DNA from 2 places in the Paenibacillus chartarius genome. Region 2 is predicted to be linked to the other one. Evidence: predicted binding sites of a transcription regulator. Region 2 holds the regulator's gene; the other holds the start of a gene.
What was found. Region 2 encodes NrdR, which represses ribonucleotide reductase genes. Its sites were predicted from a motif close to AACACNATATATNGTGTT; they were not measured.
Positions count from the first base shown of each region.

Region 1: the regulator NrdR is predicted to act here: its motif matches at 2,633-2,650, upstream of ACFFK0_RS01730 (adenosylcobalamin-dependent ribonucleoside-diphosphate reductase).

Region 1 covers NZ_JBHLWN010000012.1:61,669-65,422, reverse strand. Annotated here, with positions in the region: gene ACFFK0_RS01730 (adenosylcobalamin-dependent ribonucleoside-diphosphate reductase) at 1-2,586, opposite strand, end outside; gene dat (D-amino-acid transaminase) at 2,965-3,754, shown strand, end outside.
Region 2 covers NZ_JBHLWN010000111.1:20,524-24,277, reverse strand. Annotated here, with positions in the region: gene ACFFK0_RS27770 (MntP/YtaF family protein) at 1-65, shown strand, start outside; gene coaE (dephospho-CoA kinase) at 109-705, shown strand; gene ACFFK0_RS27760 (lytic transglycosylase domain-containing protein) at 708-1,283, shown strand; gene ACFFK0_RS27755 (alpha/beta-type small acid-soluble spore protein) at 1,375-1,599, opposite strand; gene nrdR (transcriptional regulator NrdR) at 1,730-2,209, shown strand; gene ACFFK0_RS27745 (hypothetical protein) at 2,213-2,659, opposite strand; gene ACFFK0_RS27740 (TetR/AcrR family transcriptional regulator) at 2,748-3,290, opposite strand; gene ACFFK0_RS27735 (hypothetical protein) at 3,441-3,754, shown strand, end outside.

The sequences.
Region 1 (3,754 bases), on a different contig from region 2:
GTTCTTGCAGCCTTCGCTGTTCACCAGCGAGGCGGAGCCGCAGCCTGGGCACAGATCAAGGGAAGTGACCATCGCAGCTTTGCTGCTGTAGCTAGGTGCCGGAGCACTAGGTGGTGCGGCCGGAACCTCGATCACCTCTTGTGTAGCGGTGATGAACGGCTCGGCGCCGGATGTAGCCTGGCGGTACTCCTCGTGCGTCTCGAGCGCCTTGGCGACGGCGTCGGCGATCGATTCGACGCGGTTCGGGCCAAAGCCGATCGCGCCGGAGCCGCCGATACCCTTCAGGTGTTTAACCAGCAGCTTTACCTTATTGCCGTGGTCGCCGTAGCGCAGGAACAGCGAGATGACGCGGCCGAGCGCTTCGGACATCGCGAAGACGTCGGAGCCGGCTTTGCCTACGTTCATAAACAGCTCGCTCGGGGAGCCGTTCAGATCATTGATTGTGATATAGGCAACGCCCAGCGGAGTGTTGTATTTATACGTAGCTCCGCGCAAAATTTGCGGGCGACGCTTATATTCCTTATCGAAATCCTGCTCGGTCTTAGCGTCGATGTTGACGGCCAGCGCCGATGCGATTCCGGTAAGTGCCGCTGTATCCGCAGGAGCTTCAGCAGCAGGTGCGGCAGCTTCCGCCTTCGGCTCTTCCTTCTTATCGGTGCTCAGAACTTGAACGTCGCGGCTGCCGTCGCGGTAGATCGTTACGCCTTTGCAGCCGAGGTCGAACGCGAGCTCGTACAGCCGCTTCGTCTCTTCGACGGTAAAGTCGGACGGGCAGTTCGCTGTCTTCGAGATCGAGCTGTCGACCCAGCGCTGAATCGCCGCTTGCGCACGGATGTGATCTTCCGCGGACAGATCCATTGCCGTTACGAAGTAAGAAGGCAGCTCTTCATTCGGATGCGCGTCCTTCCATTCCTGGGCGATCGGAACATACTGCTTGTCGAAGCCGAGACGGCTTTGGCGATAATATTCGAAGGCAAAATACGGCTCAATCCCCGTCGACGTACCGACCATCGTTCCCGTGGAGCCGGTCGGCGCCTGCGTGATGACGGTAACGTTGCGCATGCCGTGCTTCTTGATCGCTGCGCCGACTTCCGGATACACGCTGAGCATATTTTTCATGAATCCGCTCTGGAAGAACTTGTCGGCTTGGAAATGCTTGAACGAGCCTTTCTCCCCGGCGATTTCGGCGGACGCAAGGTACGCTTCTTTCGCCATGAAGCCGTACAGCTTATCGAGGAACTCCAGCGACTCCGGCGAGCCGTAGCGGATTTCGAGCTTGATCATGAGCTCGGCAAGGCCCATCGTACCGAGGCCGACGCGGCGCTCGCCCTGCTGATTTTCACGGTTCTCGTCAAAATGATACGGCGTCTTGTCAATGACATTGTCGAGGAAGCGCGTCGAGTAGCGGACGGTCTTCGCCAGCTCATCCCACGCCACGTCATGCTTCTCGGCGTCGTAGAACTTCGACAGATTGACGGCGGACAGGTTGCAGACGCCCCACGCCGGCAAGCCTTGCTCGCCGCACGGATTCGTACAGATGATCGGGTTGAAGTACCAGCTGTTGGACATCTGGTTATAGTATTCCATGAAGACGACGCCCGGCTCCGCCGATTTCCACGCGGATTCGATAATCGTATGCCAAATGTCGCGAGCCTTGACGGTGCGGTACGAGATGACCTTCTTGCCGAGCTTCTTCCATGCGTCGAGGTCGCCGTTCCACACGTCGTTATACTCAGGGTCCTGCGTGTCCGGGAAGACAAGCTCCCAATCGAGGTCTTCCTTCACGGCCTTCATGAAGCCGTTGGAGACGCAAACCGACAGGTTCGCGTTCGTAATTTGGCCCATCGTCTGCTTGACGGTAATGAAGTCCACGACATCCGGATGCCAGTCGTTGATCATAAGCATCAGCGCGCCGCGGCGCGAGCCGCCCTGCTCGATCAAGCCGGTCGTGTAGCTGAACAGTCCGCCCCAGGAGACGGCGCCGCTCGACGAACCGTTAACGCCCTTCACGAGCGAACGGCGAGGGCGGAGCGAAGACAAGTTAATACCGACGCCGCCGCCGCGGGACATAATCTCCGTCATTTCGCTCAGCGTCGCCATAATGCCGCCGCGGCTGTCGTGCGGCGACGGAATGACGTAGCAATTAAACAGCGTCAGCTCGTCGCTCGCATCGGCGCCCGCCGCGATCCGGCCGCCCGGAACGAGCTTCCAGTCGTCCAATATGTAGCGGAATTTCTCAGTCCATTCCTGCTGCTTCTCCGGAGTCGCCTCAACCGACGCCATCGCTTTGGCCAGACGGTCCCACATTTCTTCCGGAGTCTTCTCTATATTGAGCGTCAGCTTCTCGACCGTCGTCTCGACCTTGTCGCCGCTGCGCAATTGTACGGTTACGTTACGGCCGTTACGCGCGATGACCTCTCCGACTTCCTTCGCCGGAAATTTCGGGTCATCCTTCGTCAGCGCGAGTACAACGTCGCCTACCTTCGTTTGCGTTGTATCGGCATTCTTCAATGCGTACCGATCCAAGAAAATTTTCTCGCTTAATCCTTCCAAACGCTTGCCCTGCTTCGCTTGCGTCGTCTCCAAACCGCAACGCCTCCTACGACAATGATAGCAACAAATTACTGCGATTCACACTAGATATAGTGTGCGAAATTCATTATACCTCACTAGATGTTGTGTTTCGAGTGGATGAGGGTGGAAAATCCACCATTAGGACGCCTTACGAGACGAATATCTCTTCATTTCGGCCTCAAGCTCTCTTTTTCGAAGCTAAGTATCTGAGAAAGTTTTACAATTTTCGCGAAAATACGGGCATAAGGACTGTCGAACTATGGCATACATTAATCTATTACGATGCGAACACGACCATGGACCCATAGACTTTGGACACTGTTTTGACGGGTCGATCATGACTTGCTAAACTTTAGGTACATTTGTCTATGGAAATAGGAGGAAGCATGGATGAAATGGATGATTTGGCATCATGAGCTTGTTTTACGTTCCGACGTGCGTGTGTCGCCGGATGATCGGGGCTATGTATTCGGTGACGGAATTTATGAGGTGTTTCGCGTATATGACGGCCGTATATTCGAACCTGAGGCTCATTTCGAGCGGCTCATCCGTACGGCGGAGGGCACGAAGCTGACGCTCCCGTACGATACGGCGTCTATTCAACGTCGGCTCGAGGAGCTGCTGGATCGCGAAGGGGTTAGGGACGGCACGATTTACCTGCAGATCACGCGCGGCGAAGCGCCGAGGGCCCACCCGTTCCCTGCCGGTGCGGAGCCGAATCTGATGGCATACTGCAAGGAGCTGGCCCGTCCCAGCGAAGCCATGAGCCGAGGCATATCGGCAGTTACGCTCGACGATATTCGCTGGCTTCGCTGCGATCTGAAGACGCTCAATTTGCTGCCGAACGTGCTGGCCAAACAGGAAGCGGTCGAACGCGGGGCGGACGATGCGATCTGGCACCGGAGCGGCACCGTGACGGAGTGTTCGGCTTCGAACGTGATGATGGTCAAGGACGGCATCGTGCGCACACATCCGGCGAACCACCTGATCCTGCACGGGATTACCCGCGCCGTCGTCCTGCGGCTGGCAAAGCGGCTGGAGGTGCCGGTCAGGGAAGAAGCGTTTACGCTGGAGGAGCTTGCATCCGCAGACGAGCTGTTCGGCACCGGAACGACCATCGAGGTCATGCCGATTGTCGGCGTTGACGGCCGCCCCGTAGGAAACGGCCAGCCCGGACCGG
Region 2 (3,754 bases):
GGCGGCTGGCGTATTTGCCCGGCTGCGTATTGATCGCAATGGGAATTATGAAGCTATTCTTATAATGTCTAATCGACGGCATGACGCACAAAGGGGCGTTTATCGCACATGAATATAGGATTGACAGGCGGCATCGCCTGCGGCAAAAGCACGGTCGCGGCGATGCTCGCCCGGCGCGGCGCGATCGTAATCGACGCCGATCAAATTGCCCGGGAAGTCGTGCTTCCCGGGACGGCGGCGCTTGCCGCCGTAGCGCAGAGGTTCGGACAGGCTGTTCTGAACCCCGACGGAACGCTCAATCGCAAGCAGCTAGGTTCGATTGTATTTGGGAATGACGAAGCCCGCCGCGATTTGGAGGGATTGCTTCATCCGCCGATTCGCGCATTGATGCGGGAGCGGAAGGAGCGCTATGAGCGTGAAGCGCCGGAGCGGCTCGTGGTGCTCGACATTCCGCTGCTTTATGAAAGCAAGCTGGAATACATGGTGGATCGGATCATGGTCGTCTATTGTCCGCGTGCGATGCAGTTGGAGAGGCTGGTCAAGCGCGACGGACTCTCCGTTCAACAAGCGGAGGAAAGGCTGGCGGCGCAGCTTCCGATCGAAGAGAAACGGAACCGGGCTGACATTGTAATCGACAACAGCGATACCCTGGCAAATACGGAAAGGCAGGTGGACGCATTCTGGTCAAGCTTGCCCCTTACCTAGCGGTGTTCCGCAAGAAACGGGTATTCGCCGTGCTCCTTATCGCATTCGTCGGTATGTTGTTTGCGAACAGCACGTTTGTTGCGAAGAAGCTTTACCCGATCTACTACCAGCAGGAAATTCGGGACAGCGCCGCGAATTATGAATTGGATCCGTTCCTCATCGCAGCGATCATTCGTGTGGAAAGCAATTACAAAACCGGCCAGCAATCCAAAAAGGGCGCCATCGGGATGATGCAAATCATGCCGGACACGGCGCAGTGGATCGTTGAAGCGGGAGGGCATCCGAAGCATACGCTGGACGAGCTGCATGACGTTGGCGTCAACATTAATTTAGGCTCCTGGTATGTGAGCTGGCTGCTCAAGCATTATGACGGAAGCTTGCTGTATGCGACTGCAGCCTACAATGCCGGGCAAGGTAATGTCGACAAATGGAAGGACGCCGGGACATGGGACGGAACCCTGGAGAATATTAAGGACATTCCGTTCGGGGAAACCCGGCACTACGTTCAACGGGTCTTATACTATTGGAAGAAGTATCACAAGCTTTATGCCGACGAATGGTCGTCATCTCCGAAATAGAAAAGAAGCATAGGCCGGCGCTCTATCCGAAGCGTCCGGGCCTATGCTTCCCTCTCTAGATCATGAAGACGATGCTAATCGCGATTCGCTATTAACGGGATTGACCCGCCAACGTTTGCTCAGCGATTTGCACCAAGCGACGAGTGATATGACCACCGATGGCACCAGTATCGCGAGTAGCCATGTAACCATAGTAACCGTCTTGCGGCACTTGGATACCCAGCTCTTGCGCTACCTCGTATTTCAGTTGATCCAACGCTTGGCCTGCTTGCGGCACAACCAGTACGTTGCTGCTACGAGATTGTCCTGCACCCATGTCTGTTCACCTCCTTGTCGTTGGTAAACCTATTATGTCTCGGTTTCCCGGAAGACATGACAAGCAAGATATGGGAAAAATGCGTCGTCCGCTTCCTCAACTTCTGTATATAAAGGAGGCTTGTCCTTCAATGAAATGTCCGTTCTGCGATCATACCAGCACAAAGGTGCTCGACTCCCGTTCCGCCAACGAAAATAAATCGATCCGCCGCCGCCGGGAATGCGAAAGCTGCTCCAAACGCTTTACGACTTTTGAAATGGTCGAGGAGACGCCCCTTATTGTGATCAAGAAGGACGGCAGCCGCGAAGAATTTAACCGGGAAAAGGTGCTGCGCGGTTTGATCCGGGCATGCGAGAAGCGCCCCGTTTCGATGGAGCGCCTCGAAATGATCGTATCTGAAGTGGAGCTTCAGCTGCGGAACACGGCACGTACGGAAGTGGACAGCCGGGAAATCGGCGAGCTCGTCATGGAGCAGCTGTACCCCGTCGACGAGGTCGCATATATCCGGTTCGCCTCCGTATACCGTCAGTTCAAAGACATCAGCATGTTCCTGAAGGAGCTGAATCAGCTGATCGGCAAGCATGAAATCGAACCTTTTCGCAAAAGCTAATCCCTAACTGGACGTTGAAGGGAAGAAAGCGAACGACTTCATAACGAGCGGCGCTTGCGCAACCATCGCTTTCAGCAGTTTGATTTGCCGTCCGTAGCGCTGATAGTCATAATCCTGCTTATCGGAGCGAAGGAAAGCGTCCGGAAGCTCCTCGGGGAGAATATATGCATACGTGCGTCCTTCATGTTCCCCAAGGTATACAAGTGGAGAATCGGCGTATGCATGATGCCATTCTGCGGTATTGAACGGCGTTATGATCAAGGTGACGATCGGATCGTAGACACGGCCGCGGTAACGGAAACGGAACGAGATCGTGGTTTCGGGCTCATCGCTGCAAGTCGTTTTGTCGACAACCGTATACGAATCCCACCAGCGGGGGAACGTGATGGAGAACGAATATGCGACGTTGCGGTATTTGATCGGCTTGAAGAGAAGCGGTTTGGTTGGCATTGAATCCACCTGCCTTCCAGTATTTTGTATTATCGTATGCTGGCGGAAGCGGAACGCAACGGAAATGGGCGATGGCCCGGTGCGATATTCAGGTGTTGGACAGCCCGTAGAAAAATAACCGCAGCATCGGTTCCGCTTGGGAAGGGTCCACCCCTTGTCGGAATTCGCGCAAGTACATGTTCAAATACCGCTGCACGAGCTCATCGGCAAATTCCATCGGAATATATCCTTCCGTTCTCCCCTTCGCAATCAGCTTCATGAAAAATTGCCTCAACTTCTCCTCGCTGCGGTTCCCCAGCAAATGCTGTACGTCTCGCAGGTCTTCTAACAAAAACTTCAATTGGCCGGCTTCGGCCAGCATGACAGCCTTCAGCTTCTCCGGATACGCAAGAGACGATTCCAAAATTTCTTCATACTTCGCCAGCTGCTTGTCCATCCAATCCTCGAGCATCTCCGCGAACATTTGCTCTTTCGTCCCGAAGTAATTAAATACCGTTGCCGGCGACACATGCGCTGCGGCCGCGATTTCGTTGACGCTTACTTTGGAATAGCCGTATTTCTGAAGCAGCGAGCATGCAGCTGCAAAAATCTGCTCGGTCTTTTTTTGTTTTCTTCGTTCAAAGCCGTTCATTGCGAATCCCTCCATAGCAGCATTTTATCTAAAGTATTAGAGCGTATCAACATATTGACGCTAAAACTATGGAATAAACGAAGTTGTTTTGTTGTATTTATGTAGTGATGAAGCGTAACGACTACATAAAAAAACAAAGGAGCGGGGCTAATGAAGCATGTTCAACTCCCAACGTTACTTCATGACGTATTCGGTAAAGAGCAAAGGCCGGCTGTGATTCTCCTCATCGTGCTGTTCGGAGCCATCGTGGCAGGAGCTTTATTTTTCATGTTCCCCGCTACGTTTGAGGGTATTGCGGTGTGGCGAAGGGTGTTGGCTTTCCTGCTTATCTTCGACATTTGTTCCGGCAGCGTGGCCAATTTCACCGCTTCGACCAGCAATTATTATGCCGAGCGTCCGCACAAGCGGCTGGTGTTCATCGCCGTCCACGTGCACCTTCCGCTGGTCGCCCTGCTGCTCGGGAT